3 regions of the Streptomyces sp. NBC_00271 genome follow, and region 1 is predicted to be linked to each of the others. Evidence: riboswitches for the same ligand, from Rfam matches in the RefSeq annotation. Region 1 holds a riboswitch; each other region holds the start of a gene.
The links. A riboswitch is a leader RNA that binds a small molecule or an ion and turns the genes downstream of it on or off. The one in region 1 is predicted to bind cyclic di-AMP.
Positions count from the first base shown of each region.

Region 2: linked by a shared signal. The riboswitch ahead of OG798_RS26465 (M23 family metallopeptidase) and the one ahead of OG798_RS12190 (C40 family peptidase) in region 1 are both predicted to bind cyclic di-AMP.
Region 3: linked by a shared signal. The riboswitch ahead of OG798_RS44425 (M23 family metallopeptidase) and the one ahead of OG798_RS12190 (C40 family peptidase) in region 1 are both predicted to bind cyclic di-AMP.

Region 1 covers NZ_CP108070.1:2,581,839-2,591,789, forward strand. Annotated here, with positions in the region: gene OG798_RS12180 (ATP-dependent Clp protease proteolytic subunit) at 199-855, shown strand; gene OG798_RS12185 (hypothetical protein) at 863-1,168, shown strand; cyclic di-AMP (ydaO/yuaA leader) riboswitch at 1,546-1,700, shown strand; gene OG798_RS12190 (C40 family peptidase) at 1,704-2,177, shown strand; gene OG798_RS12195 (DUF6328 family protein) at 2,263-2,784, shown strand; gene OG798_RS12200 (ATP-binding protein) at 3,066-3,524, opposite strand; gene OG798_RS12205 (helix-turn-helix domain-containing protein) at 3,737-4,594, shown strand; gene OG798_RS12210 (DUF397 domain-containing protein) at 4,608-4,832, shown strand; gene OG798_RS12215 (8-amino-7-oxononanoate synthase) at 4,789-5,949, opposite strand; gene bioB (biotin synthase BioB) at 6,136-7,365, shown strand; gene OG798_RS12225 (adenosylmethionine--8-amino-7-oxononanoate transaminase) at 7,358-8,656, shown strand; gene bioD (dethiobiotin synthase) at 8,658-9,374, shown strand; gene OG798_RS12235 (helix-turn-helix transcriptional regulator) at 9,444-9,951, opposite strand, start outside.
Region 2 covers NZ_CP108070.1:5,800,510-5,810,460, reverse strand. Annotated here, with positions in the region: gene OG798_RS26510 (FG-GAP repeat domain-containing protein) at 1-219, shown strand, start outside; gene OG798_RS26505 (amino acid permease) at 278-1,813, shown strand; tRNA gene OG798_RS26500 (tRNA-Lys) at 1,923-1,995, shown strand; gene OG798_RS26495 (GTP cyclohydrolase II) at 2,068-2,694, opposite strand; gene OG798_RS26490 (MarR family winged helix-turn-helix transcriptional regulator) at 2,901-3,404, opposite strand; gene OG798_RS26485 (dihydrofolate reductase family protein) at 3,477-4,619, shown strand; tRNA gene OG798_RS26480 (tRNA-Met) at 4,693-4,766, shown strand; gene OG798_RS26475 (hypothetical protein) at 4,917-5,108, shown strand; gene OG798_RS26470 (PP2C family protein-serine/threonine phosphatase) at 5,285-6,412, shown strand; cyclic di-AMP (ydaO/yuaA leader) riboswitch at 6,668-6,825, shown strand; gene OG798_RS26465 (M23 family metallopeptidase) at 6,837-7,874, shown strand; gene OG798_RS26460 (aldo/keto reductase) at 7,933-8,877, shown strand; gene OG798_RS26455 (PrsW family intramembrane metalloprotease) at 8,881-9,951, opposite strand, start outside.
Region 3 covers NZ_CP108070.1:9,758,244-9,768,194, reverse strand. Annotated here, with positions in the region: gene OG798_RS44430 (rhamnogalacturonan lyase family protein) at 1-427, opposite strand, end outside; gene OG798_RS44425 (M23 family metallopeptidase) at 670-1,671, opposite strand; cyclic di-AMP (ydaO/yuaA leader) riboswitch at 1,674-1,832, opposite strand; gene OG798_RS44420 (alpha-galactosidase) at 2,134-4,203, opposite strand; gene OG798_RS44415 (tyrosine-protein phosphatase) at 4,386-5,183, shown strand; gene OG798_RS44410 (DUF6126 family protein) at 5,221-5,337, opposite strand; gene OG798_RS44405 (helix-turn-helix domain-containing protein) at 5,397-6,050, opposite strand; gene OG798_RS44400 (aspartate aminotransferase family protein) at 6,204-7,604, opposite strand; gene dxs (1-deoxy-D-xylulose-5-phosphate synthase) at 7,601-9,529, opposite strand; gene ispG (flavodoxin-dependent (E)-4-hydroxy-3-methylbut-2-enyl-diphosphate synthase) at 9,558-9,951, opposite strand, start outside.

The sequences.
Region 1 (9,951 bases):
CACCAGCTTAGACCGGGCCCCCGGCACCCCCACAGAGCGGACGATCTCGTTCAGCTCCGCCGAAAACGACCGTGCGCACGATCGGGCGACCCTCTTCACCGGCGGCGCACGGGGATTTTCGCTGTCAGCCGAGCACCCTCCCCCCGCTCTGTACGTCCTGTACATTTTTTACAGAACCCTTCACAGGAGGCGCGTGCCATGAATGAACCGTCCGCCCGTCATGTCCTGCCCGAGTTCACCGAGCGGACGAGCATGGGGCACCGGACCCTGGATCCGTACTCGAAGCTGCTCGACGAGCGGATCGTGTTCCTCGGGACGCCGATCGACGACACCTCGGCGAACGACGTGATGGCGCAGTTCATGCACCTCGAATACCTGGCGCCGGACCAGGACATCGCGCTGTACATCAACTCCCCCGGCGGCTCGTTCAGCGCGATGACGGCGATCTACGACACGATGCAGTTCGTCAGTTGCGACGTGGAGACCACCTGCCTGGGGCAGGCCGCGTCGGCCGCCGCCGTACTGCTGGCCGGCGGCGCGCCGGGCAAGCGGTTCGCGCTGCCGGGTGCCCGGGTGCTGATCCACCAGCCGTCACTTCCCGAGCCGGTGCAGGGACAGGCGAGCGATCTGGCCCTCCAGGCCGAGGAGTTGATGCGCACTCGGAGGCTGCTGGAGGACATGCTCGTACGGCACACGGGGCAGAGTCCTGAACAGGTCGCCGCCGACATCGAGCGGGACAAGATCCTGGACGCCCAGGCCGCGTTGGCGTACGGACTGGTGGACGGGATCATCCCCAGCCGCAAGACCTCGCGCACCGCGCCCGGTGCGAAGAACGCCACACCCGACGCGAGGTGATCCGCCGATGGTGCCCGAACTGCCCCCGCTGCCCGCGCTGACACGAGCCGAGGCCGAGCTGATCGACCGTTACCTCGACGTGGTCGACCTGCTGGGCCGTATCAACCCGGCCAGGCCCGGAGACACCTATCGCGGGCTGCGTGCCGCCCAGGCGCTGGTCGCCAAGGCCACCGAGCTGCGGGACGCCCTCGCGCTGATGCACCAGCGCGGCGAGAGCGAGGTGCACGCGCCGACGCTGGCGCAGGCTCTGCGCGTCCTCGACGGTGAGCGGCGGGCGGCCCGCGTCACGCTGCCGCCCGAAGCCGACAATTGACACATCCCCACCCGGGTCGCCGTGCGCGCCGCGTCGGCGAGGCGTCCGGCCCGGGGTTCAAACGGACCAGATGGCGTACCCCCTGATGGAGTAATCACACACCCCTTCGGGGAACCGAAAAAGTTGCACAACGCGCGTACCCCGGAGGCGGAATGAGATGCTCCGGTGCTGGTGGGCGCGTCGCCGGTGTCCCCAACATCGCCCGAACAGGGGGTCGTCCACCCGAACGGGTGAGTGGTGAGTAACCCCACAAATCGCCGGTTCCGCTCGGATTTTGTGACTGCTATGCGTGAAGATCCCTTCCGACGACAAGCCCCCGCCACAGCGGCGGGGCGGTCCGGGCGGACGCCGAGTCCTGCCGCTGCCCGGATGACCGGTCGACAGAAGTGCATCGGCAGGAGTGGAGGACCCAGCAAGACGGGTCGCCGGAGAGATCCGGGCGGTCCTTGGGGTGAAGCCGCGCAAGCGGCCGGGCTACTTCGCCAGCCCGAATCCGACAGGTCATCCTTCACAGGCGGCTGACGAAGGGTTGCGCATGACTGCGCTCAATCGTGTCCCGTCGCTGTGGACCCGGGCCGGTACGGCCTCGGCGCTCACCATCGCCGCCGTGGGCGGCAGCCTCGTGGTTCCTGGCGTCGCATCCGACGCCGAAGCGGCCACGTTGGCGACGAAGGCACTTCAGGTCGCGGCTTCCAAGAAGGGCTCCCCGTACCAGTACGGTGCCGCCGGGCCACGCCGCTTCGACTGCTCCGGGCTCACGCTCTACTCGTACAAGAAGGCGGGCAAGACGCTGCCTCGTACGGCCGCGGCGCAGTACAACAAGACGCACCACATCTCCGCGTCCCACCGCAAGGCCGGAGACCTGGTGTTCTTCCACTCGGGCCGGAACGTGTACCACGTCGGCATCTACGCCGGGAAGGGCAAGATCTGGCACTCCCCGAAGACAGGGGAGGTCGTGAAGCTGCAGAAGATCTGGACGAAGAGCGTCTGGTACGGCCGGGTCAGCTGACCTGCCCGAGGGGGTGCCGCCGGCCGGCACCCCCTCGGGGTTCCCCCCGGGCGTGAAAAGCGGACGAACCGGTTACTCGTTCAGCATGGCTGAGCGACCTTCCCCCGATGAACGGAACGAGACGCCCCTCGAGCGCGCCGATCGAAACTTCGGCGAGCTGCTCCAGGAACTGCGCGTCACGCAGACCGGTGTGCAGATCCTCTTCGCGTTCCTGCTGACACTGGCGTTCACCCCACGCTTCCCGTCCCTCGACACGGTGCAGCGCGCCACGTACGTCACCACCCTCCTGCTGGCCGTGGCGGCCGCCGCGCTCTTCACGGCGCCGGCCGCGCTGCACAGGTCGCTGTTCCAGCAGGGCGCGAAGCCGACCATCGTGCGGGTCTCCTCCGTCCTGTCCACGGTGGGAATGGGCGTGCTGATGCTTGCGCTGACGGGATCGGTGCTGCTCGTCGTGGACGTCGCGCTGGGACGCGCCGCCGGGATCGCCTCGGGCGCGGGCACCCTGCTTGTCTGTGTGGCGCTGTGGGGCCTCCTGCCCGGCCTGGTGCACCGTGCCGTCGTCAGCGCGGGGACGGCTCCGAAAGAAGCACCCGACCGAGAACCGTGAGCGCGCTCATCGCCCGGTTGCCCTCGGGCACGAACCGTGGCAGCAGGCTGAGGAAGGTGATCGGCGCCTTCGGGTCGAGCGCGTGGGTGTTGGACCCCTGCCGCAGCGGGCGGTTGGTCCCGCCTGCGGCTCCGGTGGGGCCGCTGTTGCTGGACCGGGAGATCCGCGCCGTACGATCTCCGTCGTCCACCGGACCGGGGACGTCTCGGCACCGGCGGCCGAGGCCTTCCGGGCCCCGCTGCGAGGCGCCTCGCAGCGCAGCACGACAACTGAGCCGCTCCTCAGGGCTCTTGTGGGCCGCCGGCCGTCACCGGCTGGGCCGGCACCGTCCAGGGCAGCTCGATGGCGACCGTCTTGCCGCCCTCACGGGTGGGCCGGACGACGAGTCTGCCGCCGCATTCGGCGGTCAGCCAGCGGATGATCACCATGCCCCGTCCATTGTCCTGCTGGACGGCGGCAGGCAGACGTTTGGGAAAGCGCGGATGGCTGTCGGTGACGCCGATCCTGAGGTGTTCGTCTCGGTCGAGCCGGACGTCCACCGTGAAGGTGGGCGACTGCCCGAACGTATGTTGGACGGCGTTGGTGGCTAGTTCTGACACGATCAGGCGTACGGTGTCCGCGACTTCGGCGTCGCACGGCAGGCCCCATTCGGCCAGCACATCGGCGACGAAATTCCGGGCCGCGGAGACCGAGGCGGGATCGCTCGGCAGAGTGACGGATGCTTCCTGGTGATCTGCCATGGCGACGTCGTCCCTTTCCCACGGGACCGGAGTCCGACACGGAGCGGATGGTTCGAGTACGGTCCCGGACTGGTGCTTCGCGCCAGACTGCCATCACTGGGCCGGTCACGGGTGCGATCCACCGAGATATGCATATATCTGTCGCTCGATGCGGTGAACTCCACGACGACGGAGCGTATTTGGGCGGCTCGGAAGGAGTAAGGAGTACGGCCATGCAGCACGGTCCCGCGGTGCGCCGCCGCAAGCTCGGTGCCGAACTGCGCGCGCTGCGCGCCGTCGCCGGTCTCACCAGTGGTGAGGCGGCCCGTCTCGTCGGCTGGCACCAGTCGAAGGTGAGCCGGATCGAGACCGGTATCAGTGGGGTGAAACCGGCCGACGTGGAGCGCCTGTTGGACGCCTACGCCGTCACGGAGCCCGAGTTACGGGAACTCCTGGTCGGCCTCGCGGGCTCCGAGGGCAACGGCCGCCATCACTGGTGGCACGCCTACCGCGGGGTCCTGCCACCCACGTACCGCGACTTCATCAGTCTTGAGTCCCAGGCCAGCGGCATGCGCACGCTGGAGACCACGGTGGTACCCGGACTGCTCCAGACGCCCGAGTACGCACGGGAGGTGACCCGGGTCGCCGTCGGCGGCCTGGAGGACGGCAAGCTCGACGCGCTCGTCGAGGTGCGCCTCGCCCGGCAGGACGTCCTGCGTTCGAATCCGCCGCTGGAACTGACCGCGGTCCTCGACGAGGCCGTGTTAAGACGCGAGGTCGGCGGACCGAAGGTGATGGCTCGGCAACTGGACCGTCTGCGGGAGGCCGCCACCCTGCCTCAAGTGCGCCTTCAGGTCCTGCCGTTCGCCGCGGGAGCCCATATCGGCGTCACCGGGCCTTTCGTTATCTTCTCATTTCCGAACACAACTGATCTGGATGTGGTTGTTCTCGACCACTTGACGAGTAGCCTCTACCTCGAACGGAAAGAAGACCTTCAGGCCTACACCGAGGCCTTCAACGCCCTTCAGTTCCACGCCCTTTCGCCCGAGGACTCGTTGGACTACATCGCCGGGATAGGTGACGGCGCGTAAGGAGGCACCCCCCATGACTGCACTGCCTCGGTACGTAAGTTCCAGTACTTCACTCCGCGACGTGCGATGGCTGCGCAGCAGCCGCAGTACGGGAATGAACAACTGCGTCGAGACGGCCCGACCCGGCCCAGGACCCTGGGCCGGACTGGTCGCTGTGCGCGATTCCAAGAACAAGGCGGGCCCCGCCCTGCTCTTCACTCCCGCCAGTTGGGAGGGCTTTGTCGCCGGGCTGAACTGATCACGCCGACGGCGTGCTCGATCTGCGCGTCGGTGAGGTCCGCGCGGGCGGTCAGCCGCAGCCGTGAGATGCCGTCCGGCACGGACGGGGGGCGGAAGCAGCCGACGGCGAGTCCCGCTTCCCGGCAGTCGGCGGCCCACCGCACGGCCTGTTCGGGGGACGGCGCGCGCACGGAGACCACGGCGGCGTCCGGTCGTACGGCTTCCAGGCCCTCGGCGGTCAGCCGGGTGTGCAGCGCCGTCGCCACCTCACGGGCCCGGGCGGCGCGCTCCGGCTCACGGCGCAGCAGCCTGAGCGCCGCGAGGGCCGCGCCCGCCGCCGCGGGCGCGAGACCGGTGTCGAAGATGAAGGTGCGCGCCGCGTTGACCAGGTGGTCGATGACCGGGGCGGGGCCGAGGACGGCTCCGCCCTGGCTGCCGAACGACTTGGAGAGGGTGGCGGTCACGACCACGTCCGGGGCGCCCGCGAGCCCCGCGGCCTGCGGGGCGCCCCGGCCGCCGTCGCCCAGGACGCCCAGCCCGTGCGCGTCGTCGACGAGCAGCGCCGCGCCGTGCTCGCGGCAGGCAGTGGCGAGTTCGGCCAGCGGGGCCATGTCGCCGTCCACCGAGAAGACCGTGTCGGACACGGCGACGGCGGGACCCTCGTGCGTGCCCAGCGCCTTGCGCACGGCGTCGGGGTCGGCGTGCGCGACGACCTGGGTCGCGCCCCGGGCGAGCCGGCAGCCGTCGATGAGGGAGGCGTGGTTGCCCGCGTCCGAGACGACCAGCGAGCCGTGCGGCGCGAGCGTGGTCACGGCGGCGAGATTGGCCGCGTAGCCGGAGGAGAAGACGAGCGCGGACTCGAAGCCGCAGAAGTCCGCGAGCTCGCGCTCGAGTTCGCCATGAAGTTCGGTCGTGCCGGAGACGAGCCGCGAGCCGGTCGCACCGGCGCCCCAGCGGCGCGCGGCCTGGGCGGCGGCCGCCGTGATCTCGGGGTGGTGGGCCAGCCCGAGGTAGTCGTTGCTCGCCAGATCGAGAAGGGGTGAGTCGGCGGCGCGGGGGCGCAGGGTGCGGACGAGTCCGGCCTGTCGGCGCTGGTGCGCCTGCTCGTCGATCCACGCGAACGGCGATCCGGCCATGCTGGTGCCTCCGGGCCCTGGGAGCGGTCGTGAGGGGGTCATGAAGGTGGTCGTTTTGTAGGCAGTGCACAGACCCTAGCGGGGCGACGCGGCGCCCATGATGTGGCAATACCCACACGTCGAACCGTCTCTGTTGTGCAAACTCTCCTTGGCCGCAGCGGCTCACATACGTCAGGATCGGATCTCATGGACCTGCTGAACACGCTGGTGGACAAGGGGCTTCGGCGCGAGCTGCCGACCCGTGACGAGGCGCTGGCCGTGCTGGCCACGTCCGACGACGACGTGCTCGACGTGGTGGCCGCGGCCGGAAAAGTCCGCCGGCACTGGTTCGGCCGTCGAGTGAAACTCAACTATCTGGTCAATCTGAAGTCCGGTCTGTGCCCGGAGGACTGCTCGTACTGCTCGCAGCGCCTCGGCTCCAAGGCCGACATCCTGAAGTACACCTGGCTCAAGCCGGACCAGGCCTCGCAGGCCGCGGCCGCCGGGCTCGCCGGGGGCGCCAAGCGGGTCTGCCTGGTGGCCAGCGGCCGCGGTCCGACGGACCGTGACGTGGACCGGGTCTCCGACACCATCAAGGCGATCAAGGACCAGAACGAGAACGTCGAGGTGTGCGCCTGCCTGGGCCTGCTCTCCGACGGCCAGGCCGAGCGGTTGCGCGAGGCGGGAGCGGACGCCTACAACCACAACCTGAACACCTCCGAGGGGACGTACGGGGACATCACGACCACGCACACGTACGCCGACCGGGTGGACACGGTCCAGAAGGCGCACGCGGCCGGTCTGTCCGCCTGCTCGGGTCTGATCGCGGGCATGGGCGAGTCGGACGAGGACCTCGTCGACGTCGTCTACTCGCTGCGCGAGCTCGACCCGGACTCCGTTCCGGTGAACTTCCTGATCCCCTTCGAGGGCACCCCGCTCGCCAAGGAGTGGAACCTCACCCCGCAGCGGTGCCTGCGCATCCTGGCCATGGTCCGTTTCGTCTGCCCGGACGTGGAGGTCCGCATCGCGGGCGGCCGCGAGGTCCACCTCCGCACCATGCAGCCGCTCGCCCTGAACCTGGCCAACTCGATCTTCCTCGGCGACTACCTCACCAGCGAGGGCCAGGCGGGCAAGGCCGACCTGGACATGATCGCGGACGCCGGGTTCGAGGTGGAGGGCGCGGGCGAGGTGACCCTGCCGGAGCACCGCGTGACGGCGGGCGCGGGCTGCGGTGCGCACGCCGAGGCCGGGTGCGGCTCGCACGCGGACGCCGGGTGCGGCTCGCACGAGGGCGGTGGGTGCGGCTCGCACGAAGGCGGCGGCGTCTGCGGTTCCGTGAAGGTGCAGGCCGAGCAGGAGCAGCCCGCCGAAGCGCGTACGGATCTCGTCGCCGTACGCCGCCGGGGTGCCGGAACGGACCTCGCCCCCAATGCCTGACCGGTCCGAGCCGTCCACGCTGCCCGTGCGGGAACTGCTGGAGTTGGACCGGCGGCACGTCTGGCACCCGTACGGCCCCATGCCCGGCCGCCAGGAACCGCTCGTCGTGGAATCGGCGAGCGGGGTACGCCTGCGGCTGGCGGACGGCTCGGGCGAGCTGGTCGACGGCATGTCGTCCTGGTGGTCGGCCATCCACGGCTACAACCACCCGGTCCTCAACGACGCGGCGCGCGACCAGCTGGAGCGCATGAGCCATGTCATGTTCGGCGGGCTCACGCACGAGCCCGCCGTGCGGCTGGCGAAGCGACTTGTCGACATCACGCCCGAGGGCCTGGAACACGTCTTCCTCGCCGACTCCGGATCGGTGTCGGTCGAGGTCGCCGTCAAGATGTGCCTCCAGCACTGGCGCTCGCTCGGCCGCCCGGGCAAGCAGCGGCTGCTGACCTGGCGCGGCGGCTACCACGGGGACACCTGGCAGCCGATGTCGGTGTGCGACCCCGAGGGCGGGATGCACGAGCTGTGGCAGGGCGTGCTCCAGCGCCAGGTGTTCGCCGACGCCCCGCCGGTCGCGTACGAGGAGTCGTACGCCGACCAGCTGCGCGAGCTGATCGGGCGGCACGCCGACGAGCTCGCCGCGGTGATCGTGGAGCCGGTGGTACAGGGCGCGGGCGGGATGCGGTTCCACTCCCCCGCGTATCTGCGGGTGCTGCGGGAGGCGTGCGACGCGCACGACGTGCTTCTCGTCCTCGACGAGATCGCGACCGGCTTCGGCCGAACGGGTGCTCTCTTCGCGGCGGAGCACGCCGGTATCACGCCGGACGTGATGTGCGTCGGCAAGGCGCTGACCGGCGGCTACATGACGATGGCGGCGACGCTCTGCACGGCACGGGTGGCCGAGGGCATCTCACGCGGTGAGGTCCCGGTGCTGGCTCACGGCCCGACCTTCATGGGCAATCCGCTGGCCGCCGCGGTGGCCTGCGCCTCGATCGACCTGCTGCTCGGACAGGACTGGCAGACCGAGGTCAAGCGGATCGAGGCGGGTCTGCGGGACGGTCTCGCGGAGGCGTCCTCGCTGCCGGGTGTCCGGGACGTACGGGTCCTGGGCGCGATCGGCGTCGTCCAGCTCGACCACGAGGTCGACATGTTGGCGGCCACGGCGGCGGCCGTGCGCGAGCGCGTGTGGCTGCGCCCGTTCCGCGACCTCGTCTACACGATGCCGCCGTACGTCACGGGTGACGCGGACGTGGCACGGATCGCGCGCGCGGTGTGCGCGGCGGCACGGGAGGGATGACATGGCGGTTCTGGTGATCACGGGGACGGGCACGGAGGTCGGCAAGACGGTCACGACGGCCGCCGTCGCCGCCACGGCCCTCGCGGCCGGACGCTCCGTGGCCGTACTCAAGCCGGCGCAGACGGGTGTACGCCCGGACGAGCGTGGGGACGCCGACGAGGTGGCCCGGCTCGCGGGCGCCGTGACCACGCTCGAACTCGCCCGCTATCCGGAGCCGTTGGCTCCCGCGACGGCCGCGCGGCGGGCCTCCCTGCCCCCGGTGCGCCCGGTCGCGGTGGCGAAGGCGGCGGCCGAACTGGCCACCGAGCACGACCTCGTGCTGGTCGAGGGAGCGGGCGGTCTCCTCGTCCGCTTCGACGACGAGGGCGGCACGCTGGCGGACGCGGCGAGCCTGCTGGACGCGCCGGTGCTGGTGGTGGCATCAGCGGGCCTCGGCACCCTGAACACCACCGAGCTGACGGCTCGTGAACTGCGGCGCCGTGGGCTGGACCTGGCGGGAATCGTCATCGGCAGCTGGCCCGACTCCCCGGACCTGGCGTCGCGCTGCAACCTCGCGGACCTGCCCCTTGTGGCCGAAGCCCCGCTCCTGGGAGCGCTGCCCGCGGGGGCGGGGGCTTACCCGGTCGCCGACTTTTGTGCGGAGGCGCCTGGGTGGCTGGCCTCTCGGCTGGGCGGCACCTGGGACGCAAACGCCTTCATTTCGGCGCAGGGGGTCTGAGCGCCCCGTCAGGGGCGCGGGGAACTGCGCGCCCAGCCCCCACCGGCGCGCAGCCGAAGAACAGCCCCCTCACCGCTCCCCCAACAACCGCACCAACTCGATCCGCGACCGAATCCCCAACCGCGCGAACACCCCCCGCAGATGATGATCAATGGTCCGCGGACTGAGCAACAACCGCGACGCGATCTCCCGGTTGGTCGCCCCGTCGGCCGCCATGCGCGCGACCATCAACTGCTGCGCGGTGAGGCGGGCGACGAGATCGTCCGCGCCCCGCACCGGCGAGACGGGCTCCCCCAGGACACGGAGTTCGGTCCGCGCCGCCGCCGCGCACTGCGGCGAACCGAAGTGCTCGAACGCCTCGAGGGCGCTGTGCAGCCGGTCACGGGCCTCCGTCCGGTGCCGCAGCCGCCGTAGCGCACCGCCGAACAGCAGCTCCGTACGGGCGCGTTCGAAGTCACGGGTGCCCAAGGCGTGCAGGTCGAGGGCGGTGCGGTAGTGCTCGACGGCCTCCGCGCCGGAGGCGAGCAGGGCCCGGCAGCGGGCGCTGAGCGCCAGGTCGTCGGGGCTGCGCACGGTA
Region 2 (9,951 bases), 3.2 Mb from region 1:
AAGGGGTCGTTCGGCGCGCGGGCGAAGGTGTTCGCGGGCTGGGGCGGGTCGTACAACGTCGTCGTCGGCGCCGGGGACATCACGGGTGACGGCAAGGCGGATCTGGTCGCGCGGGACACCGCGGGCAATCTGTACCGTCAGAACGGCACCGGCAAGGGGTCGTTCGCGGCGCGGGTGAAGATCGGGAGCGGCTGTCAGGGCTACAGGGGCCTTTTCTAGCCAACCCGACGTCTTGATCGGTGCATGTCGATCCCCCGGCGAGGGAATCGCTGGGGGCATGACAGATGACGCCAAGGCGAGTGGGCTGTCCGACGAAGAACGGCTTGCCCAGCTCGGCTATACGCAGGTTCTCGCCCGCCGCATGTCGGCGTTCTCCAACTACGCGGTCTCGTTCACGATCATCTCGGTTCTTTCGGGGTGTCTGACGCTGTATCTGTTCGGCATGAACACCGGCGGCCCCGCCGTGATCACTTGGGGGTGGGTCGCGGTCGGACTGATGACGCTGTTCGTCGGGCTGTCGATGGCCGAGATCTGTTCGGCCTATCCGACCTCGGCGGGGCTGTACTTCTGGGCCCACCGGCTGGCGCCCGCGAGGTCGGCCGCCGCCTGGGCCTGGTTCACGGGGTGGTTCAACGTCCTCGGGCAGGTCGCGGTGACCGCCGGGATCGACTTCGGTGCGGCGTCCTTCCTGGGCGCGTACCTGAACCTGCAGTTCGACTTCACGATCACGCCGGGCCGCACGATCCTGCTCTTCGCCGGGATCCTCGTCCTGCACGGGCTGCTGAACACCTTCGGGGTCCGGATCGTCGCCCTCCTCAACGACATCAGCGTGTGGTGGCACGTGCTGGGCGTCGGGGTGATCGTGGGCGCGCTGGCCTTCGTGCCGGACCACCATCAGTCGGCGTCCTTCGTGTTCACGCACTTCGTGAACAACACCGGCTGGGGCAGCGGTGTGTACGTCGTCCTCGTCGGCCTGCTGATGGCGCAGTACACCTTCACCGGGTACGACGCCTCCGCCCATATGACCGAGGAGACGCACGACGCGTCGACGGCGGGCCCGAAGGGCATCGTGCAGTCGATCTGGACCTCGTGGATCGCCGGATTCGTCCTGCTGCTGGGCTTCACCTTCGCCATCCAGTCGTACGACAAGGAGCTGGGCTCGGCGACGGGCGCGCCGCCGGCGCAGATCCTGCTCGACGCGCTGGGGGCGACGGCGGGCAAACTCCTGCTCCTGGTCGTGATCGGCGCGCAGCTCTTCTGCGGGATGGCGTCCGTCACCGCCAACAGCCGCATGATCTACGCGTTTTCGCGCGACGGGGCGCTGCCGTTCTCGCGGGTCTGGCACACCGTGAGCCCGCGCACCCGCACGCCGGTCGCGGCGGTGTGGCTGGCGGCACTGGGCGCGCTCGTGCTGGGGCTGCCGTACCTGATCAATGTGACGGCGTACGCGGCCGTGACGTCGATCGCCGTGATCGGGCTCTACATCGCGTACGTCATCCCGACGCTGCTGCGGCTGCGCAAGGGGGAGGCGTTCGAGCGGGGGCCGTGGCACCTGGGCCGCTGGTCGCGCGCGATCGGCGTCGTCTCGGTCGCCTGGGTCGTCGTGATCACGGTGCTGTTCATGCTGCCGCAGGTCTCGCCGGTCACCTGGGAGACCTTCAACTACGCCCCGGTCGCGGTCCTCGTCGTCCTCGGCTTCGCCGCGACCTGGTGGCTGGTGTCGGCCCGCCACTGGTTCCTCAACCCCGACCACGCCCGCACGGTCGCCCGCGTGACGGCGCGCAAGGACGCGCCCGAACCGGTTGATCCATAGGGCTGTTCGCTGTTGGCGTGGCCGGGACGCGGATACCCGATCGGAGTCCCGGCCACGTCCGGCTATGCTCGGGGATGCATCGGCACGGGATCGATACGGGCCGGCGTGTGGACCCTTAGCTCAATTGGCAGAGCAGTGGACTTTTAATCCATTGGTTGTGGGTTCGAGTCCCACAGGGTCTACCGAAAAGCCCCAGGTCAGAGGGAATCTGACCTGGGGCTTCGGTGTGCTTGGGGAGCGTGGGGCCCGAGGGCTCAGCCCGCCGTGAGCTCCGGCAGGGGGAGCGTGTGCTGGGTCTGGAGGACCTTGGCGCGCAGGTAGCGCACGTTGTGGGCGGTGGTGAAGACGCCCGTCGGGACGCGGTGGGAGACCGTGACGCCGAGGTCGCGCAGCTGCTCGGCCTTGTCCGGGTTGTTGGAGAGCAGGTCCAGGTCGTCGATGCCGAGGGCCTGGAGCATCTGGGCCGCCGCGGCGTAGTCGCGGCCGTCCTCGGGCAGGCCGAGGGCGGCGTTGGCGGCGTACGTGTCGAGGCCCTGGTCCTGGAGGGCGTACGCGTCGAGCTTGTTGTAGAGGCCGATGCCGCGGCCCTCCTGACGGAGGTACAGGAGCACTCCGCCGCGCTCCGCGATCTGCTCCACCGCCTCGCGCAGCTGCGGGCCGCAGTCGCAGCGGGCCGAGCCGAAGACGTCACCCGTCAGGCATTCGGAGTGGAGCCGCACCAGCGGGGTCGCGCCGGGCGTGCCGAGCACGACGGCGAGGTGCTCCTTGTCGTCGACGAGGCCGTGGAAGGTGACCAACTGCGCGTCGACCGAGTAGCCGTCGCCGAAGCGCAGGGGCACAGTGACGCGGGTGCGCACCGTGGCGGTGGGGAATTCGCGCATGTTGTCTCTCCGGTCCAGCGGGTGTGGTGCGAGTTGTGCCGGTGGTGCTTCAGTTTTGAAGCACTGCCTCGGAGACAGACAGTACACGGTGCTTTAAAGTTCAAGCAACGACTTTGCTCGATTCTGTGTCGTACGGCTCACTAAGAGTGCTGTCGTACGGGTCACGACGAACGCCGTTGCCGACTACGAGGAACGCCGTCGCCGACTCACGAAGAACGCCGTCGCCACGGCAGATCTTCCCCGCAGGCCCCGGGATTCTCCCCCTGGATGCCGCGGGTGATGGCCCCGCAGATCTCCTCCAGCTGCCCCACCTGCTCGGGGGTCAGCCGGTCGAAGACCGCCGTCATGACCTGCTCCGCGTGACCCGGCGCCGCCCGCTCCAGAACGGCCATCCCCTCGTCCGTGAGGACCGCGACCTGGGTGCGCTTGTCGCTGTGGCAGCCTTCTCGGCGCACCAGACCGTCGTTCGCCAGCCGGGTCACGCCGTACGTCAGCCGACTGCGGGTGATCTTCAGGATCTCGGCGAGGTCGGTCATCCGCAGCCGCCGGTCCGGCGCCTCGGACAGCATGGCCAGGATGGAGTAGTAAAGGTGGGGCATGCCGGTCTCGGCCTGGAGCTGCCGGTCGATCGTGTCCTCCAGGAGCGAGGCGGCGCCGATGTACGCGCGCCAGGCGCGCTGCTCGGCGGGGGAGAGCCAGCGGGTCGTCATGCCGCCAGTCTAGGTATTGTTTAAAACTTGAACCACTAGGAGCCCTGCGCTCGGAGCTGGAGAGTGCGCCCCATGCCCCACCCCTATGTCCTGTTGTCCGCCGCCGTCTCCCTCGACGGCTTCCTGGACGACACCGGCCCCGAACGCCTGCTGCTCTCGGGCCCGGCCGACTTCGACCGGGTCGACGAGGTACGGGCGTCCAGCGACGCGATCCTGATCGGCGCCGGCACCATCCGCGCGGACAATCCCCGACTGCTGGTCAACTCCGCCGAGCGGCGGGCGGCGCGGGTCGCCGCCGGGCGCCCGGAGTACCCGCTCAAGGTCACCGTCAGCGGTTCCGGCGACCTCGACCCGGACGCCCAGTTCTGGCACACGGGCGGCGAGAAGGTCGTCTATACGACGGACAAGGGCGCCGAGCGCGCCACCGACGCCCTGCGCGGACTGGACGTCGACGTGGTCCCGACCGGCGCCGAGCTGGACTGGCGCGTCCTGCTCGAACACCTCCACGACGTCCGCGGGGTGCGGCGGCTCATGGTCGAGGGCGGGGGGCGCGTGCACACCCAGCTGATGACACAGGGGCTGGCGGACGAGTTGCAGCTCGCCGTCGCGCCGCTCTTCGTGGGGGAGCCGGACGCGCCACGGCTGTTCGGGCCCGGGGGATATCCGCCGGGCCGGATGCGGCTGGTGGAGACGCGACCGGTCGGGGACGTCGTCCTCGTCCGCTACGTCCCCACCGCACCCGGGGAAGGCGCCCTCGCCTCCGCCGCGGACCGGCACTGGCTGGGCGTCGCCTGTGAGCTGGCGGCGCTGTGCCCGCCCTCGGAGACGGCGTTCAGCGTGGGGGCGGTGGTGGTGGCGGCCGACGGCACCGAGCTGGCGCGCGGGCACTCGCGGGAGGGCGACGACCCCGTCGTGCACGCCGAGGAGGCGGCGCTCGCGAAGATCGATCCCGCGGATCCGCGGCTGCGCTCCGCCACCGTGTACAGCAGCCTGGAGCCGTGTGCGCGGCGGGCGTCCCGGCCCGCGCCCTGTGCGCGGCTGATCCTCGACGCGGGGGTACGGCGGGTGGTCACCGCGTGGCGCGAGCCCGACACGTTCGTGACGGAGGCCGACGGGAACGGTCTGCTCGTGGCCGCGGGGGCGGACGTCGTCGTACTGCCGGAGTTCGAGGAGCGGGCCGTGGCGCCCAATCGTCACCTTCTCGCGGCCGGCTAGGGGCGGCCCCGCGGTCGTCCGCGAAAAGCCTGGTGAATCGGGCCCCGCGGATGGCGTACACTAATTTCAACGACGCGGGGTGGAGCAGCTCGGTAGCTCGCTGGGCTCATAACCCAGAGGTCGCAGGTTCAAATCCTGTCCCCGCTACTGAAGGCCAAGGGCCGGAACTCGGAAACGAGTTCCGGCCCTTGGTTTTTTCCCGTTCACCGTCCCGGTTTTCTTGCCGCCGGATTTCCCGATTGCCGTCCCGCCCCGATTTTCCCTGCCGACCCGACTTTCTGTAGTCTTCCGCTCACTATGAGTTGTCATCGGTGGCTGGTCCGGCGCGCGCCGGCGCTCGCGCTGCTGCTCGCCGTGTGCGCGCTGTTCCTCGGGGCCTGTCACGGCGGTCATGACTTCGTGCCGGACGGCGGGACCGTTGTCGCCCCGGCCGGGCACCACCACGGGCGCGGCGGAGCGGGCGGCGTCCGGTGGTCGGCCTCGGACTGACGTGTCCCCCGGTCGGCCCCTCACCGCTCGCCCCCCGCCCCCGTCCCGGGAAGCCTGGACGGGTGGGGCAGCAGCAAGGAGGCGCGCGGTGGGCCGAGGAGCCGTACGGCGAGCCGGGCGAGGAGTCGTGTGACGAGCCGTACGACCGGTCCGGTGGGCGGTTGCCCGAGGACCCCGTGCCCGATCCCGGACTCGGGGACGAGTCGGAGCCCCGCCCGGCCGACGCGGACCGGTGCCGGATCTCCTGCGCGCGCAGCCTCGTCCGGGTGCTGCCCGCGCTGCTCATCCTGGTCGGCGCGTTCTACGACTACTTCACCCCGATGGCCTTCACCGCGGGCCCCCTCTTCACGGCCGCGCCGCTCGTGGCCGCCCCGCTCTTCTCGCTGCGCGGCACCGTGCTCACCGGCGTCGCGGCGCTCGTCGCGGTGCTCACGACCCACATCCGGCTCGGCATCGTCTTCAAGGTGGACGCGCTCACGGAGGTCGCCACCGTGGCGACCGTCGGCGTGCTGGCCGTGCTCATCAACATCCTCGTCCGCCGCACCGACGAACGACTCGCCTCGGCCCACCAGATCGCCGAGGCGGTCCAGCGTGCCGTCCTGCCGGAACCCGACCAGCGGATCGGCGGCCTCGACGTCGCGGCGCGCTACGAGGCCGCGCAGGCGGGCGCGTTCATCGGCGGCGACCTGTACGCGGTGCAGGACTCCCCGCACGGCGTACGGCTGGCGGTGGGCGACGTACGAGGGAAGGGCATGGACGCGGTGGCCGCCGTCGCGGTGCTCATCGGGGCGTTCCGGGAGGCGGCCGAGCAGGAGGCCACGCCGGAGGCGGTCGCGCAGCGGCTGGAGCGGGCGCTGGCCCGCGAGGGCACCCGGCGCGGGGGCGTCGACGCCTTCGAGGGGTTCACCACCGCCGTCCTCGCGGAGATCACGCACGAGGGCGGCCTCGTAAGGATCGTCAACCGAGGCCACCCGCCACCGCTGCTCCTGCACGCGGACGGAACACTGGTCACGCTCGCCGCCGCGAACCCCGCACTGCCGCTCGGCATGGGCGAGTTGGGCAGCTGGCCGGACCGTGCCGAGGAGACGGAGTTCCCGCACGGGGCCACGCTCCTCTTCCACACGGACGGACTGTCCGAGGCCCGCGACGCGCAGGGGCGCTTCTACGATCCGGCCGCGCGCCTGGCCGGACGGACCTTCCCCGGCCCCGACGCCCTGCTGGCCACGCTCGTGGAGGAGGTCCGGCGGCACACGGGTGGCGCCCTGACGGACGACATGGCCCTGCTCGCCGTACGGCGGCCGTAGCCACGGAAGGGGCTTTCTTGATCGATGTCACGAGGGGTGATCGGTCGATGCCCCTCCGCATAACGACTGACGCACCGTCAAATAACCGCCAAGTAGGGAAGCGCGGCCAACTCGCCCGAATTCCGCCGGTCGTGGGCGGTAAGTCCTGGCCGAAAGTCGTTAATGATCAGTACGAACAGCTTGGAATCCGGTACCCGCGTCTATTAACGTTCGATAACGCAGCGCGGTCGTCCCAGCCGTCACAAGAGTCGGCTCCGTGCGCACGCGCCGAATCCCGCGAGGGAACCGGGGAACCACCAACTTGGGGTGAATCGAGCGTCTTTCACGGTGGAGACACCGTGGGTTGACGCGCGTAGGAGACCTTCCTGCTCCGAACCCGTCAGCTAACCCGGTAGGCGAGAAGGAAGGAAAGGAGCACGCCCACGTGGCGTCCAACCGGCCCGCCCAGCCCACTTCGTTCCCGCCGAACGACACCCAGACTTTTGGCTACGCCTACGGCAAGGACGAGGGCCCCTGGGAGGAGTGGAACCCCACCGAGGATTCCATCCGTCCCCTCCGCGGCCGGCACCGCGTCTCCAAGCAGCGCGGCGGGGGACTCGCCCGCAGCTCCACGGTCCTCGGTGTCGGCGTCATCGCCGCCGTCGGCGCGGGCGGCATGGCCACCGCGGCGCCCGGCAAGCCGCCGGTCTCCATCTCGCTGCCCGACCTCTCCTCGGTCACCGAATCGGCCAAGGCACTGATATCCGACGGCGGTCCCAGCACGCCGAAGGGCTCCGCCACCCCGCTCACCAGCGCCGGTGTGACCAGCGCCGACGCCGCGCAGGGCAACACGGACGCGGGCGAGGCGCTGCGCGCCCGCATCATCCAGCAGGCCGAGTCGCAGCAGGACCAGATCGACAAGGCGGCCCAGGACGCCGCCGAGGCCGCCGCCGCGAAGAAGGCGGTCGCGCTGGCCGCCCAGCAGAAGGACGACGCCGAGGCCAAGGTCGCCGCCGCGAAGAAGAAGGCGGACGAGGACGCCAAGCAGAAGGCCGAGGCCGCGCGCCTCGCCGAGCTCGCCAAGAGCTACTCGCTGCCGACCTCCTCGTACACCCTGACCTCCCGCTTCGGTGACGCCGGTTCCATGTGGTCCTCCGGCTATCACACCGGCCTCGACTTCGCGGCCCCCACCGGCACGCTGATCAAGGCCGTCCACAGCGGCACGATCACGGAGGCGGGCTGGGCCGGCTCGTACGGCTACCGCACCATCCTCACCCTCGACGACGGCACGGAGCTGTGGTTCTGCCACCAGTCGTCCATCAGCGTCAGCGTGGGGCAGAAGGTGGCCACCGGCGACGTCATCGGGCGCGTGGGCGCGACCGGCAACGTGACCGGGCCGCATCTGCACCTGGAGGTTCACCCGGGCGGCGGCAGCGCGATCGACCCGATGGCGTGGCTGCAGAGCAAGGGCATCAACCCCTGATCGTTCCCAGGGGCCGTGTGCGGAATACGGCAATCCGGTACGCCTGTTGAAATAAGGCATGACTTCCCTTCGCAAGCTCGGCTCCTCCGACCTCGAGGTCTTCCCGCTCTCCCTCGGCGGCAACGTCTTCGGCTGGACCGCCGACGAGGCGCAGTCCTTCGCCGTGCTCGACGCCTACACGGCCGGGGGCGGCAACTTCGTCGACACCGCCGACGGCTACTCCGCGTGGGTCCCCGGCCACAAGGGCGGTGAGTCGGAGACGGTCATCGGCAAGTGGTTCGCCGCGCGCGGCAACCGCTCCGATGTCGTCCTCGCCACCAAGGTCAGTACCCACCCCGAGTACAAGGGCCTGTCCCCGGCGAACATCAGGGCCGCCGCCGACGCCTCGCTGCGCCGCCTCGGAACGGACTACATCGACCTCTACTACACCCACTTCGACGACACCTCGGTGCCGGTCGAGGAGATCATCGGCGCGCTGGACGAACTGGTCCGGGCCGGCAAGGTCCGGGAGATCGCCGCCTCCAACATCTCCGCCGAGCGGCTCGCGGAGTCCGTGGAGTTCTCCGACCGCGAGGGTCTCGCGCGCTACGTCGCCCTCCAGCCGCACTACAACCTCGTCTCGCGCGACACCTACGAGGGCCCGCTCCAGGAGGTCGCCTCCCGGACCGGCCTGGCCGCCGTCCCCTACTTCGCGCTCGCGTCCGGCTTCCTCACCGGCAAGTACCGCCCGGGTACGACGGTCGAGTCCGCGCGGGCCGCGGGCGCGGGCAAGCACCTCGACACCGAGCGCGGCATCCGCGTCCTGGCCGCCCTCGACGAGGTCGCCGTGGCCCATGACGCCGAGGTCGCCACGGTCGCCCTCGCCTGGCTCGCCGCCCGGCCGACGGTCGCGGCGCCCATCGCCTCCGCACGGACGGTCGAGCAGCTGCCGGCCCTGCTGGCGGTCGCCGACCTGACCCTGACGGACGCGGAGGTGGCCAGGCTGACGGAAGCGTCCGCCTGAGAGCTAAGACTGGTAGGGGTTGTACGCGGGGTACGGCGTCGCCGGGGCGGGATACGGGGTCGTCGCGCCGGCGGGGTACGGGGGCGCGCCGGCGGGGTTCGCCTGGCCGGGCACCGGCGCGTAGCCGTACCCGGGCCACGGCGGCGGTAGCTGCGGCGGCACCGGTACGGCCGGGGCCGACGTGTGGGCCGCGTACGCGAGGGAGGGGCGGGCGATCTCCCGGCGGCGCCACAGCTCGTGCAGCAACTCCCGCTCCCGTACGACGAAGTCGGCGTTGGCGCGGCCACTGCGCCCCCGGTGCCGCAGAAACGCCAGCGAGGTCGCGTACGCCTCGTACTGGGCGACCGAGCGCGCCGCCGCCCTGCCGAAGTGGTGGGCGGCGTACTCGCGGGCCAGCCGCCGCGCCCGCATCGAGCCGAGCACGTACGGCTCGGGCGGGGTGAGCCAACCGGCCGCCGCATACGCCGGAAGTTCGGTCCGTACGGTCTTCAGCTCCCGCTGCCGGGTCCAGATGACGAGGAAGGTGAGCAGACCGAACGCGGGCACCATGAACGCCCCGTACACCGCGTAGAAGCCGTACTCCCCGAAGTTAGACGAGCCGTTCCACATGGAGTGCATGCCCATCGCGAGCAGCAGTCCGGTCAGGGGCAGCAGGACGCGGCGCACATGCTGGCGCTCGGCGGACAGCGCCGCGATGCCGAAGCCGATGCCGGTGAGCACCGTGAACAGGGGGTGCGCGAAGGGCGACATCACGACGCGGACGAAGAAGGTCGCGGCGGTGACGGAGGCCAGGCCGCGGTCGCCGTTGAGCTGGTCCGTGCCGAAGGCGGTGCCGAGATAGAGGATGTTCTCGGTGAAGGCGAAGCCGGTCGCGGTGACTCCGGCTATGACGACCCCGTCGACGATCCCCGTGAAGTCCCGGCGGCGGAAGAGGAAGACCAGGAGCACGGCGGCGGCCTTCGCGGACTCCTCCACGATCGGCGCGATGACGGTCGCGCCGAGGGTGTCGGCGCTGGACGGGTCGGCGGTGGCGGTCGCTATCCATCTGGTCGCGAAACTGTTGGCGACGATCGC
Region 3 (9,951 bases), 7.2 Mb from region 1:
GAACCTCGGCGTAACCCCGCACGAAGTCGAGCGCCGCCGAACTCGGTTTCCGCTCACGGCCGTTGACGACGGCACGCACGGTGTAGGTGCCGGTGCCCCGGGTGTCGTCCTGGTACGTGGTCGACCGGGTGACCGGCGCCTGGTTGAGCCGCCGTCCGCCCTTGTACACGTTGAACGCGATCGCGTCCCCGGTGGGGGTACCCCCTGTTCGAGCGGAGCCGAGAACTTGGGGGAGTGCGTACTCCGTGCCGAGTAACCGCCAGCTCAGGAAGGTGCCCTTGCCCGAGGGGACGGCGACCAGGCCGCGGTCCAGGTTCTCCACGATCCGGCGCGGCGGCGGATGCCGTTCGGTGGCGTGCGAGGGCGCGGCGACCAGACCGGCCAGCAGCGCGGCGGCGGTGACGACGCCGAGTCTTCGAGGTCTCACGATGGCGTGCTCCTTGCGGTGGCGACGACGGCCGCGGTGCCGCCGCCGAAGACATAGAAAGCGCTTACGGAGATCACTGTGGAGCCACTCTCGCACCGTGTCGAGACCTCGTTCGCCGGTGCCACAAGACCGCAATGTGCCGATCATGAAAGGACCACGCCGGGACGCGTGGAGAAAAGCCGAGGGCCGGACCCCGCGATCGCGGGGTCCGGCCCTCGAAGATGTGAGAGGCGCGGCGGACGTCAGCCGACGGCGACACCGTGCGAGCGAAGGTACGCGACCGGGTCCATGTCCGAGCCGTAGTTCGGGGTGGTGCGGATCTCGAAGTGCAGGTGCGGACCGGTGACGTTGCCGGTCGCGCCGGAGAGGCCGATCTGCTGGCCATTGGTCATGGTCTGGCCCGCCGAGACGGACAGGGCGGACAGGTGAGCGTACTGCGAGTACCGGCCGTCGGCGTGCTGGATGACGACCTGGTTGCCGTACGCGCCGCCCCAGCCGGCCGATACGACGGTACCGGCGGCAATGGCCTTGATGGTGGTGCCGGTCGGGACCACGAAGTCCACGCCGGTGTGGTAGCCGCTGGACCACATGCTGCCGGCGACCTTGTAGCCGGTGCCGATGGTGGCGCCCCCGACCGGCAGGGTGTAACCGGTGTGGGTGGCGGTGCCGGTGGCCCGGGTGGTGGCGGCCTGGGTCTTGGGCGCGTCCGCCGCGCCGGACGATCCGGCGGCCGACTGCGCCGACGATCGCGTGGACGTCTTGGCGGACGACTGCGTGGACGGCTTGGTCGACGGCTTGGTGTCGTCGGTCGACGCGGCCCTCACGCCGATCGTGAGCTTCAGGCCGGGGTGGATCATCGAGGGGTCGCTGCCGATGACCTGACGGTTGTCGGAGTAGAGCTTCTGCCAGCCGCCGCGGAGGTGCTGCCGCTCGGCGATCTTGGAGAGCCAGTCGCCGGCCTTCACCGAATAGGTCTTCGTCGAGGCCGTGGAGGTCGACGCGGTCTCTTCCGAAACCGTCGCGGTCCTTTCGGAAACCGTCGCGGTCTTTTCGGAAACCGTCGCGCCGGAAATCGTCGCGGTCTTTTCCGCAGTGGACGAAACCGCGGCCGTCGGCGTCACGGCATGGGCACCGGCGGCCCCCATCAGCGGCAGCGCGAGGGCGGCGCCACCGGTTCCGGCCACGGCGATCGAGCGGGAGAAACGCTGGGACTTGGGTCGGCGGTGCTTACCCTTCGCGGGCATGAAGAATTCCTCTCCGGCGCCTGCGAGGTGAGCTGTCGGGTGCGGGCTGGAGATGCCCGGCCACGCGGCTGCGCGGCTATACCCCTAGCCGTTCCGGAGACCGGAACAGGCGTGGTACCTGTGGGTCCCCCGCTCCTGCCGGTTACCGGTGGGTGTGCGGATACCGGGCGGCGGCAGGATTGGGCGTCCGTCCGGATTGAGGGCGAACGTAAGCGACATGGGGGCGCATCGCCAACCATGTCGCTTTTCTGTGCGCGTGCCATTCTTGATCCATGCCGGAATTCCGGTCACCCTCCGTGGACAATGATCTCCCCCGCCCCTCAATCCGCCCGGAAATTCGGGCGGATCGAGAAAGCGGGCCGGCAACGCATCGTCACGAATATGACGCTGCTCACGCACGTCACACCACGGTCTTTTATTCCAGGGCCAGTTGGAATTAAGGCATCAATAGGGACAGAACGCTCACATGCGACGCAGTCGGATAACTGCCGCATCGAAGTCCCCGCGCAGCCCCGTCCGCAACCCGTGATGCAACAGCACCGCACCTCGGTGCACTTCACCCGTTTCGCGGCATTCGTACGCGGCGCTCGGATCGAGCCCACGCAACCGGAGCGGGGCGACCGGCTCGCCGTGATGCTGCGCCTGGAGCAGGGCGAGGACGACGGTCTCGTCGCCGCGGACGTACTGCACGGCGCTCAGCCCGCCCTCCGGAGGCCGCAGCCGGTAGAGGTCGCCGCGCTGCACGACCGGCCGGATCTCCTTGTAGAGGTCCACCCACTCCCGCGCCTCGACGAGCTCCGCCTCGCTCCAGTCGGCCAGGTCACCGCCGACCCCCAGCACCCCGGCCATGGCGCTCACGAACCGGAAGCGCAGCGAGCTGATCCGACCGTTGAGCTGCGCGTTCGGACTGTCCGTGACCCAGGCGGCCATGATCCGGGCCGGGTGGATCTGGCTGAAGCCGTGCTGGATGGCGAGCCGGTCGAGCGGGTCGGTGTTGTCGGAGGTCCACACCTGGTCCGTGCGTGCCATGACGCCGAGGTCGATCCGGCCGCCACCGCCCGAGCAGGACTCGAAGGCTACCCCGGGATGCTCGGCCCGCAGCCGGTCCAGGAGCCCGTACAGGGCCTCCACGTGCTCGACCCACAGCTTCTGCGGGTACGGCTCACCGGGCCAACCGGCGTCCGTGAAGCAGCGGTTGAAGTCCCACTTCACATAGTCGATCGGGGCGCTCGAGAGCAGACCGTCGAGCTGCTCCCACAGGTACTCCTGGACATCCGGGCGGGCGAGATTGAGTACGAGCTGGTTGCGGAACTCCGTCCTGGTCCGCCCCGGCTGGAACTGCACCCAGTCGGGGTGCGCGCGGTACAGCTCACTGTCCGGATTGACCATCTCCGGCTCGACCCAGATCCCGAACTGCATGCCGAGCGCGTGCACGTCGTCGGCGAGCGGCTTCAGTCCCTGCGGGAAGCGCTCCGGGTTGGGGGTCCAGTCGCCGAGCCCGGCGCGGTCGCTCGTCCGCGCCCCGAACCAGCCGTCGTCGACGACGAACAGCTCGACGCCCATCTCCGCGGCCCGCCGGGCCAGCTCCCGCTGCCGCTCCTCGGAGATGTCGAAGTGGGTGGCCTCCCAGGAGTTGAAGAGCACCGGCCGGTCCTGGTCCGCGTCCGGGATCACGTACGCCCGCTGGTAGGTGTGCCACGTCCGGCTCGCCGCGCCGAAGCCGCCGTCGCTCCACAGCCCCGCGAAGACGGGGGTGGTGAACGACTCCCCCGGCTCCAGACGCAACAGTCCGGAGTCGTCGTATCCCGCGCCGCCGGAGATCTGCACGCGCGCGTCGGGGAGTTGGGCCACGCAGATCCGCCACGAGCCCGACCAGCCCAGCGCGCACCCGTAGACCTCGCCGCTCTCCTCGCTCGCCCCGCTGTCCAGCGCGACCCACGGCAGGTGCTGGTGCCCGGTGTGCCCGCGACGGCTGCCGATGACCTTCTCACCGTAGGTGAGGGGGGAGCGGGCGAGCCGGGACTCGGCCGCCCACCGCCCGTGCAGCTGGGAGAGGCGCCAACCGTCGCGCTCGGGCAGCGTCCAGGTCGCGGAGTCCGCGCGCAGCAGCTCCAGGGAAGGTCCTTCGTTGGCCAGGGTCACCCAGCGCTCGACGACGTCGCCGCGCATCCGGTAGTGCAGGGTGACGCCGAGCCCGCCGTCCGCGAAGCGCAGCCGCAGTTCGTCACTGTCGGCCTCGTACGACTCGAAACGCCATTCGGTGCCGCGCCGCTCCTGCGTCCGTACGGACAGCGCCGGACGTACGAAGCGGGGGCCGCCCTCGACGGGATACTCCTCGCGCCCGTCGAGCCGGGACTCGAAGGGCCGGTACGGCGGGCCGGGCAGGGCGGCCAGCGACTCGGCGTCGGCGAGGGTGATCCGTGGCCCCCAGTGGAGATGGAGCAGTTCGTCGAGGTCGGTCAGCCGCAGTGCGTAGCTGCTCGTGGGGCCCGAAAGAAGCCACGTACGACCATCTTCGCCGATTTCGATCATCAAACCCTCACAGATTCGAACATCCGCACTCAATCACCAACATCATCAACGGCGTCTCACCCGGGAGGCAACGGCTGTGGACAACTTCATTGCCTGAGGAACCCATGTCGTATCGTCGAAGGCGCGATTCCCGTCGGCGAGCGTCGCCGAGCAGCGCCGGCGGTCCAATGGGAGGAGCCCCCGTGACGCAGCAGGTCCCGTCGACCGAGCCGGAGCTGGCCGGAGTGCGCAACTTCCGAGACGTGGGCGGCCTGCCCACCGTGGACGGCCGCCGGGTGCGCTACGGACGGCTGTTCCGCAGCGGTCATCTCGCGCACGCCACGGAGGAGGACGCCGCGTTCCTCTCCTCCCTCGGGCTGCACACGATCTTCGACTTCCGCAATGCCGCGGACCAGAAGCTGGAGGGTCCGGACGTCGAGCTGCCGGGTGTACGGAACGTGAACCTTCCGCTCACCGACCCTGCCGACGGCAGCGAGTTCTGGAAGATGGTCCGCGACGGCGACATCGAAGAGCTGCGCGGGCACCTCGGCGACGGCAAGGGGGCGAACCGGATGATCGGTTCCTACCGCACGATCGTCAAGGAGCGCACGGCCGAGCACGCGCACGTGCTGCACGCCCTGGCCGAGGACAGCGTGCCCGCGCTGATGCACTGCGCGGCGGGCAAGGACCGCGCGGGCCTCTCCATAGCCGTGACGCTCCTCGCCCTCGACGTCGAGCGCGACGCGATCGTGGCCGACTACCTGGAGTCGAACGCGACGCACCGCCGCTACAAGGTGCGCCGCAACGGCTCCTCGGAAACGGCCCGCTCCCCCGAGGTCATGGAGCTGCTCAGTCCCCTGTTCGACGCCCGCGCCGAGTATCTGACCGCGGCCTTCGAGACGATCGAGGAGACCTGGGGCGGCATCGACGCCTACCTGGAGCGGGGGCTGGGGGTCACGCCCGAGCAGCGGGAGCGGCTGCGCGAGCGCCTGCTGGACTGAAACGCGGCGGTCCGAAGCCTGGGGCCCGAACCCTGGGCTACTGGTTCTGCCCGCCCAGCTCGAACAGCAGATAGATGAAGGCCGCGAAGAGATGGCCGACGGCGATGTAGATGAAGAGCCGCACCCACAGGGCGCGGGGGAACTTCTCGACCATGCGCCGCCGCGTGGCGGGGTCGGCTGATTCGGTGGGCTCCGAGGGTTGTGTGGATTCCGTCATGACAGCTCTCCCATGGTCGGGTGCCCTGCCGCCGGGCCGAGGCACAGCGCGGCGGTGGGGCTCTGCAGCAGGGTGTGTACGAAGAGGAGTTCGGCCCCCGACTGATCGGCGGCCGCGATGCGGTGCGGGGTCAGCGAGTCGAAGTGCGCGCTGTCCCCGGGCGCGAGCACCTGGGCGGTGTCCCCGAGGCGCAGCCGCAGCCGCCCCTGGAGGACGTAGAGCCACTCCTCGCCGGGGTGGACGCGCACGACGTCGCCCTGCGAGCCGTAGGGGACGTGCACCCGCAGGGCCTGCATTCCGCGGCCCGGGGCACCGGCCTGCCAGTAGGTCCAGCCGCCCGCCTTCGTCGGCTCCATGTCGGCGGCCCGGACGATCGCGTCCCGTTCGGCGACCGTCTCGCCCAGCAGCTCCGAGACCGTCGTACCGTAGATACGAGCGAGTGCGAGGAGCATCGGCAGCGAGGGCTGGCGCTGTCCCGTCTCCAGTCGGGAGAGGTGGGCAGCCGAAAGGCCGGCGGCGCGGGCCGCGGCCTCCAGGGTCAGCGAGGCCCGGCGGCGCAGCGCACGCAGTTGCGGTGCGACGGCGGGCAGCGCCTCGGCTGCTGCGGACTCGGGCGGTGTGGCGGCCGCCCCCGACTCGACAGGGCTCATGACTCCATTGAGCCGCACCCTTGCCTCTCGGGCAAATTTGTTGCCCCAGAGGCAAAACCGCCGGCCCTCGTCGAGGCGGGCCCGTACTTCGAGCCCGCCCCGATCCGGACGGGCCCCTGCTTCGAGCCCGCCCCGCCTCTTCGTGCCGCAGGGCTAGCGGTTGGCGACCGCCTGCTTGACCAGGGTTTTTCCGAAGTCCCACATCAGGCCGCCGCCGCTGTGCGCGTCGTCCATCACGTCGGTGAAGGCCTCCACGAACCGGTCCACGTCCCGTTCGCCGATGATCAGCGGCGGGATCAGCTTGATCACCTCCAGGTGGTCGCCGGAGACCTGGGTGAGGATGCGGTGCCGCTGGAGCAGCGGGACGACGACCATCTGCGCGAACAGGCCCTTGCGCGCGGCCTGCAGCATGGTCCACCGGCTGCGCAGCTTGAGCGACTTGGGCCGACCGAACTCGATGCCGATCATCAGGCCCCGGCCGCGTACGTCGCTCAGCAGCTCGTACTTGTCGATGAGCGCCGCGAGCCGGGACCTGAGTTGCTCTCCCGTGGCCCGGGCGTTGGCGACGATCTGTTCGTTCTCCATCACGGAGAGCACGGCGAGGCCCGCCGCCATGGCCTGCGCGTTCGAGCCGAAGCTCGCCGAGTGCACGAGGACCCGGTCCATGGACGAGTAGACCTTCTTGAAGATCCAGTCCTTGCCGAGCGTCGCGCCGACCGGCACATAGCCGCCGGACAGCGCCTTCGCCACGCACACCAGGTCCGGTTCGACGCCCTCCTCGTGCTGGTAGGCGTAGAAGTCCCCGGTCCGCCCGAGGCCCGTCTGCACCTCGTCCGCGATGAGCAGCGCCTTGTGCCGGTGCAGCAGCTCCTGCGCGGCACGCAGATATCCGGGTGGGGCCTCGTGCACGCCCTTGCCCTGGATGGGCTCGACGATCAGCCCGGCGACATCCCCCTTCTTGAGCTCCCGGGCCAGAGCGTCCAGGTCACCGAGCGGAACGGCGGTGTCGGGCAGCAGCGGGGCGAAGCCGTCGCGGAAGCCGTCCTCGCCGTTGACGGACAGCGAGCCGGTGGTCAGCCCGTGGAAGGCGTGGGAGCAGTAGAGGATCCTCGGCCTCCCGGTGGCGTACCGAGCGAACTTGAGCGCGGTCTCCACCGCCTCCGTACCGCTGTTGCCGAAGAACACCCGGTCCAGGTGGGGACTGTGGGCGAGCAGCCTCTCGGCGAGGAGCCCGGGCAGCGGCTGGCAGTCGAAGCGGGTGAGGTCGGCGAGCGAGGCGTCCAGGACGTCGTGCAGCGCCTTGCGGACGACGGGGTGGTGGCGGCCAAGACCCATCACTCCGAACCCGGCGAGCATGTCCAGGTAGTCATTGCCGTCCGCGTCCCAGAAGTGCGCCCCCTCGGCCCTCTCGTACACCTTGTCGAAGCCGATGGTGTGCAGCATGCGCGGGAGCTGGTGGTTGAGGTACTTGGTGTGCAGCTCGTAGCGCTCGGCTCCGCGCTCGGCGAGGAGCGCGCCGAGGTCGAACTCCCCCTTCTCCGCAGGGTCGGTCATTCCTGTTTCTCCTTGGACAACTCATCCTCGAACGGCATGTCCTTCGACAGCGCGTCCTTGACGGCCAGACCGGCGCTGATCCGCCCGGCGATCTCGACGGGCGTGAGACCTATGTCGGCCAGCACCTCCCCGCGCTTGGCGTGCGCGAGGAACTGATCCGGGATGCCGAAGCGCCGTACGGGCACGTCGACCTCGGCGTCCCCGAGCGCCAGCGCGACCGCCGCTCCGACGCCGGCCGCCCGGCTGTTGTCCTCGACGACCGCGACGAGCCGGTGCTCGGCGGCGAGGCCGGGCAGCGCGGGGTCGACGGGTTTGACCCAGCGCGGGTCGACGACCGTGCAGCCGACACCACGGGCCTCCAGCAGCTCGGCCGCCTGGAGGCAGACCGGCGCCATCACGCCGACGGCGACCAGGAGGACCTGCGGGGTGTCGTCGGAGCGGTGCAGGACGTCGAGTCCGCCCAGATGGTCGACCGCCGGGATCGCGGGGCCCACCGACTCCTTCGGGAAGCGGATCATCGTCGGCGCGTCGTCGACGGCGACCGCCTCCCGCAGCTGGGCCCGCAGCTGGTCGGCGTCGCGCGGCGCGGCGATCCTCAGGCCCGGCACGACCTGGAGGATCGACATGTCCCACATGCCGTTGTGCGAGGCCCCGTCGACGCCGGTGACCCCCGCCCGGTCCAGCACGAAGGTCACTCCGCAGCGGTGCAGCGCGACGTCCATGAGGAGCTGGTCGAAGGCCCGGTTGAGGAAGGTCGCGTAGACGGCGACGACCGGGTGGAGACCGCCGGTGGCGAGCCCGGCCGCCGACACCGTGGCGTGCTGTTCGGCGATCCCGACGTCCCACACCCGGTCGGGGAACCGCTCGGCGAACTTCCCGAGCCCCACCGGGTGCAGCATGGCCGCCGTGATCGCCACGACGTCGTCCCGCTCCTCGCCGATCCGGAGGATCTCGTCCCCGAACACCGAGGTCCAGGACGGCCCGCCCGAGGGCGCGAGCGGCTCGCACGTCAGCGGATCCATCACACCGACCGTGTGGAAGTGGTCCTCCTCGTGCGCGAGCGCGGGCTCGTAACCGCGCCCCTTCTCGGTCAGGCAGTGCACCAGCACCGGCCCGTGGAAACGTTTCGCGCGGCGCAGCGCGGACTCCACGGCCCCGACGTCGTGCCCGTCGATCGGCCCGACGTACTTGAGCCCCAGGTCCTCGAACATGCCCTGCGGCGCGAAGGCGTCCTTGAACCCCTTCTTCGCGCCGTGCAGCGACTCGTAGAGGGTGTGTCCGACGACGGGGGTGCGCAGCAGTACGTCCTTGCCCCAGGCGAGGACCTTCTCGTAACTGTCGGTCGTCCGCAGGGTCGCGAGGTGGTTGGCGAGGCCACCTATGGTCGGCGCGTACGAGCGTTCGTTGTCGTTGACGACGATGATCAGCGGGCGGTCCTTGGCGGCGGCGATGTTGTTCAGCGCCTCCCACGCCATGCCGCCGGTCAGCGCGCCGTCGCCGATGACCGCGACGACATGGCCCTTCTCGCCCTGCACCTGACGGGCCTTGGCGAGCCCGTCAGCCCAGCCGAGCGCCGTGGAGGCGTGGCTGTTCTCGATGATGTCGTGCTCGGACTCCTCACGCGAGGGATAGCCGGACAGGCCACCCTTTCCGCGCAGCTTGGAGAAGTCCTGGCGTCCCGTCAGCAGCTTGTGTACGTAGCTCTGGTGGCCGGTGTCCCACAGGATGCGGTCGACGGGTGACTCGAAGACCCGGTGGAGCGCGATGGAGAGTTCCACCACCCCCAGATTGGGTCCGAGGTGACCGCCGGTCCTGGCGACCGCGTGCACCAGGAACTCCCTGATCTCTTCCGCCAGTTCACCGACGTCCGCCTCGGACAGCGCCTTCAGGTCGCGTGGTCCCCGGATGCTCTCCAGAATCGTCACGCTCGGGCCCCCTCTCGGTCCGTGCTGATCAGCTCACGGTGACGGCGGGTTCGCCGGAGGCGACGCCGTCCTTCTCCATCTGCTCGGCGATCTTCATCGCTTCCTCGATGAGGGTCTCGACGATCTTCGACTCGGGCACGGTCTTGATGACCTCGCCCTTGACGAAGATCTGCCCCTTGCCGTTGCCGGAGGCGACCCCCAGGTCCGCCTCCCGCGCCTCGCCGGGGCCGTTGACGACGCAGCCCATGACCGCGACGCGCAACGGGACCTCCATCCCCTCCAGACCGGCCGTTACCTCGTCGGCCAGCTTGTAGACGTCGACCTGGGCGCGTCCGCAGGACGGACACGAGACGATCTCCAGGCGGCGCTGCTTCAGGTTCAGCGACTCCAGGATCTGGAGGCCGACCTTGACCTCCTCGGCG